DNA from 2 places in the Alteromonas lipotrueae genome. Region 1 is predicted to be linked to the other one. Evidence: predicted binding sites of a transcription regulator. Region 1 holds the regulator's gene; the other holds the start of a gene.
The links. The regulator FNR, encoded in region 1, switches genes on or off when oxygen is low (the NO sensors DNR and NnrR bind a similar motif). The targets are predictions, from matches to a motif close to TTGATCTAGATCAA.
Positions count from the first base shown of each region.

Region 2: the regulator FNR is predicted to act here: its motif matches at 1,130-1,143, upstream of KYS23_RS16525 (GbsR/MarR family transcriptional regulator).

Region 1 covers NZ_JAESDJ010000004.1:108,349-110,760, forward strand. The annotation lists gene uspE (universal stress protein UspE) at 1-719, opposite strand, end outside; gene fnr (fumarate/nitrate reduction transcriptional regulator Fnr) at 817-1,557, opposite strand; gene KYS23_RS07465 (sulfite exporter TauE/SafE family protein) at 1,607-2,266, opposite strand; gene ccoS (cbb3-type cytochrome oxidase assembly protein CcoS) at 2,253-2,412, opposite strand, start outside.
Region 2 covers NZ_JAESDJ010000014.1:25,845-28,256, forward strand. The annotation lists gene KYS23_RS16520 (cytochrome ubiquinol oxidase subunit I) at 1-511, opposite strand, end outside; gene KYS23_RS16525 (GbsR/MarR family transcriptional regulator) at 523-1,080, opposite strand; gene KYS23_RS16530 (energy transducer TonB) at 1,351-2,385, shown strand.

The DNA.
Region 1 (2,412 bases):
CAGCGCTCGCTATCGATAGCATACTTTTCGCTGTGTGTGTTCATCTCGAGTTCGTGATGATGCTTTACCGCGTTGTTGTATGTGTCTGGGTCGAACTCAGGAACTTCAATAGCAATATTAAGCGGTGTAGCAGGGTAGCTGTTAACCAAATTTACGTTGCCGCTGAGTAATGCGGCATAATCGTTAGCAATAACTGTGATTTTGTCGTTGAGTAGCGCATGTTCGTCGTCTTCACTGCCTACATTTACCGCCGCAATAATTTCGCCGTTTTCAGGCCATTCATGTTCTTTAACCAACAATACGGGGGAGGGGCATTTTCTAAGGAGATGCCAGTCTGTAGGAGTAAAAATAACGGAGGCTAAATCGTCATGGCGCTTGGTTGCTTTTACAACCAAGTCTATATTGTTATCTATTACGTAATGCACAACAGCTTCAAAGGCACGGTTATTCCACTCAACAACAATATCGGTTTTTTCAAACCCTAAATCGCTAAGGATTTTCCGTAACCAACCCGCATGTTCCTTAGTGACCGCATCGCGCATAGCTTCACGATCATCAGGGCTAAGCATGGTTGTCATATCGTAAGATAAGTCGTAAACCACCAGCATGGCGGTGACAGAGGCACCTGTCTTTTTGGCAAGTTCATATGCACGGCTAAGCGCAGGTTGGGTATCTCTATCGGCTTCAATGACCGCTAAAATACGTTCATACTTAATCATAACCCCTCCAAACATTTTTAGATTTTTGGTTGCTACAATTTAAGTGTAATACCTATTTGCTATTACGTAACTTGTTTTAGATCAAAAGCTTTGAAGATTAGCTATTACAGGCGATATTAGGTGCAACCACAGACGTTAAACGTTGTGACATCTCATCAAAATCTAAAATAGTGATGAGTTTACCGTCCACTTGGATAATATTTTCTTTTTGAAAACGGCTTAATAAGCGGCTAATGGTTTCAATAGTTAGACCAAGATAGTTCCCAATTTCATTTCGGGTCATGGTTAGGTGAAATTCTTTATTTGAAAATCCACGTTCTTCGAAACGTTGAGAAAGCTGAGAGAGGAAATACAATAGACGTTCTTCCGCTGAGCGCTTATTAAGCAACATCATGAGGTCATGATCTTGTTTAATTTCCGCACTCATGAAACTCATTATTTGATGTCTTAACTTCGGAAATTGAACCGACATCTCATCAAGCGTCTCATACGGTAATTCGCACACCATGGCGGTTTCTAATGCCTGGGCATAGCTTTGGTGCTTGTTTTCCCGTAATGCATCGAAGCCGATAATATCGCCAGGGAAGTGAAAACCTGTAATCTGCTCTTCACCATCTGAATTGGTGACGAAAGACTTAAAAGAGCCCGTGCGTACTGCGTAAAGAGAGTTAAATGTATCTCCCGACTTTACCAGCAAATCACTCTTGTGAAGGGGTTTCTTTCGCTCAATAATATCATCTAAAGATTCAATCTCAGTCTTGTTTAGCGCAACGGGTAAACACAAGTGGCTGAAACTGCAATTTTGACAATGAATTGAGAATTGGCTTCCTTTGCTCATAAGTTCAAACTATAAATAGGGTCGACTTAATATAATCTTACTCTTTTGTTTATGAAATTGCTGCATAAATTAAAAAGAGAGCGTAAATAGCCAATATTCCAGAAAAGCATTGTCTTACCACGGGGTGCCTGAAACCGGCTATTAGGTACTGACTACCTGCGCTTGCCGCCAGCAAAGTGGGCAGAGTACCTAACCCAAAAAATAGCATAATGGCAGCGCCGTCAACGGCCGAGCCTGATGCTAATGACCACGTTAACGTGGAATAGACCAACCCGCAGGGAAGCCAGCCCCATATAAAACCATAGGGTAGTGCATAAACCGGGCTTTTGAATGGAAGAAATCGTTTAGATAAGGGCTGAATAGCTTTAAATAACCCGCGCCCCATAGCTTCAATATAATTCAAGCCTTGCCACCACTTTCCCAAATAACACGCTAAAAGCACCAGCATAACGCCACTAATCAAAGATAAAACGGGTTTAGCGATAGGCACAAATTCGGTTGCCATTTGGCCGACAGCGCCTGTAATAGCACCGGCTAATGTGTAGCTGAGGATACGGCCAAAATTATAGGCAAGGGTGTAGGGTAAAGCAGGTTCATTACTTGGCGTTACCGTGCGTAGTGCCGCAACAATACCGCCACACATGCCAACACAATGCACTCCGCCAGCAATTCCAATGAAAAAGGCAGAGAATATATTAACCTCTGTCATCAGTTTCTTTACGTTGTTGTAACTGCTTTCGCTGCTCGGCTAGCTTCTTTTCATCACCTGATAAATCATCATCAAACAAAATGCTATAGCCCTGTCTATCAAGGTCTTCAAACTGATTGGTTTTAACCGCCCAGAAAAAGATAACC
Region 2 (2,412 bases), on a different contig from region 1:
TTTCGCTCCAGTCTACGGCATACACTACCCCGTCGATAATTTCATGCCCTTGAGGCGTTTGCATCCAGCTGTTAAGCGCCAAAATCCAAAAGGCTGACATGGTAGTGCCCACCGCCACAATCAATGTTGAAAGGGTGTGCAACCAATTGGGTACCCGACGAATACCAAATAACATAATACCAAGGAACGTGGCTTCTAAGAAAAACGCAGTAAGGACTTCGTAACCTAATAGTGGGCCCGCCACATTACCCACTCGCTCCATAAAGCCAGGCCAGTTGGTCCCAAATTGGAAAGACATGGTCACGCCACTCACTACACCAAGAGCAAAACTTAGTGCGAATACGCGCACCCAGAAGCGGTACATACGCATCCATACAGGGTGACCGGTTACATTTGAGCGAAATTTGAAGTAAAAAAGAAACCATCCCATTGCCATGGTGATAGTTGGAAACAGAATATGAAAACTAATATTTAATGCAAATTGTAAACGAGACAGCAAAAACGCATCCACAGATAGTCTCCTTAGTTAACGGAATTTTTTCCCGGCAGAATTTTGTCTTTCAGTTCTAACATACGGCCTACGCCCGAGCCGAGTTTCATCAAGGTGTTAAGTTTATCTGGGCCTAGGTTCTGAAGCTCTTGTGACCACGCGGTCACCGACTCTAATAAGTCGTGAATTTCATTCAGCTTATCTTGCGCATTGGCTTCAGTTTTGTTGGCGGGGGTATCTAATAGCAAATCCCGCAATAAGCTCATGGTAGGGTCTATTTCACGTTTACGGCGTTCTTCGAATACGCGGTTAGCAAGTGTCCAAATGTCACCGCCGGCAATAAAAAACTCTTTGCGCTCACCGGGAACAAGGTGTTGCTTAACCAAACGCCATGATTGCAATTCTTTTAGCCCCATACTGGTATTGCCTCGGGATATATTTAGCGCGTCGGCAATTTCTTGTGCTGAGATGGGCTCATCAGCAAGTACAATCAGCGCCAAAATTTGGCCCACAGTACGGTTAAAGCCCCAACGACTGCCCATTTCGCCGAAATGCATAACCGCAGAAGTAATAAGTGGTGTCATTTTCATGTCTATACCTGCTGAACTTTCAGAAATTACTGAAAGTTTATGCCGAAGTTTGATTGAGATCAACAAGTATCAGATGATAATTATGTTAGGAGGAACTCGAAGTCTAAATTGAAGGGCATAGTGAATCTTATGTGTGTTGATAAGTTGTCTCGTGACGTTTCGATTTATTGTTAAGTTTTAAAGATAGATGCTATAAACAATTTAGAATTAAACAGAAAACGCGATGTTGAGTTTTTTTGCTTTTAACACGCTAAAAAATAGGGATAAATGGTGAAAATATTTTCTGCGTTATTATGCGTGTTATTGATAATGTTCAGTGCTACCTCTTTTGGCAATGGCAACAGCAAAGAAGTTAAAGCCGCCAAAATAATAAAAAATGCTAACAAAGTGGAAGAGGCCTTTACCTCGCGCGGAGGGATGGAAGGTTGGACAAGAGTTTCATTTATAATAGACAAAGACGGTACAACGAAAGACATCGTTGTTTTTGATTATTCAGGCAAAGACAGATACGTTAAAAAAGTCACTAAATACATAAGAAACCTTCAATATTCTCCTGCACTCGTTAACAATAAGCCAGTAGCAAGTGCTCAAACCCTGTTTGTTAAACACACATACTCAGAGGCTGGCCATAGCGAAGGTAGTGTGACGCCTGCTTTTGCAAAAGAATACCAAGCTACCATAGATGCGCTTTCTAGCCCTACCGCGGATATGCTTAGCATAAAAAAATCCATAGACGATTTGGTGGAAGACCATACTAAAAATTTAAACGAACATGCTTTGGCTGCGTGGTTAAAGTCTATCTATTATTATAAAAATGAAGAATTTTTAGAATATATGCGCCAATCCCACATTACAGTAGATTTATACGAACACTTGCCTATAGCAATATTGGCTAAGTCTACGGTGAATCTTTTTCAGTCACAGCTTTATTTCGGCAATTTTAATGGCGCCGCCGAAACCCTTTCGCGTATGGGGAGTGTTAATGGCCTTAATTTATCTGAAGAAACCTATCAACAATTTGCAGACGCACTTAACGCTGCTAAAGCGACTGAATCAGCAAACGTCACTAAAGGTCAGCTTAGTAGTTTGGGCGCGTGGTCTCAATTTTATGAATTCTCAACATTTAAAGTTGAAGTGTCTCAAGGGAATGTTGATTCAGTGGAACTTAGATGTAACGATTATCAACAAAAATACGTAGAAGGTTGGGAGAACAAAATAGAGTTTCCGGCGCATACTTCTGATTGCATTTTGTTAATCAGAGGGGATGCGGGCTCAACATTTGATATTCTCGAAATTACTAGTTGAAAACCAAGAAAGCGAGAGCGGTTTCGC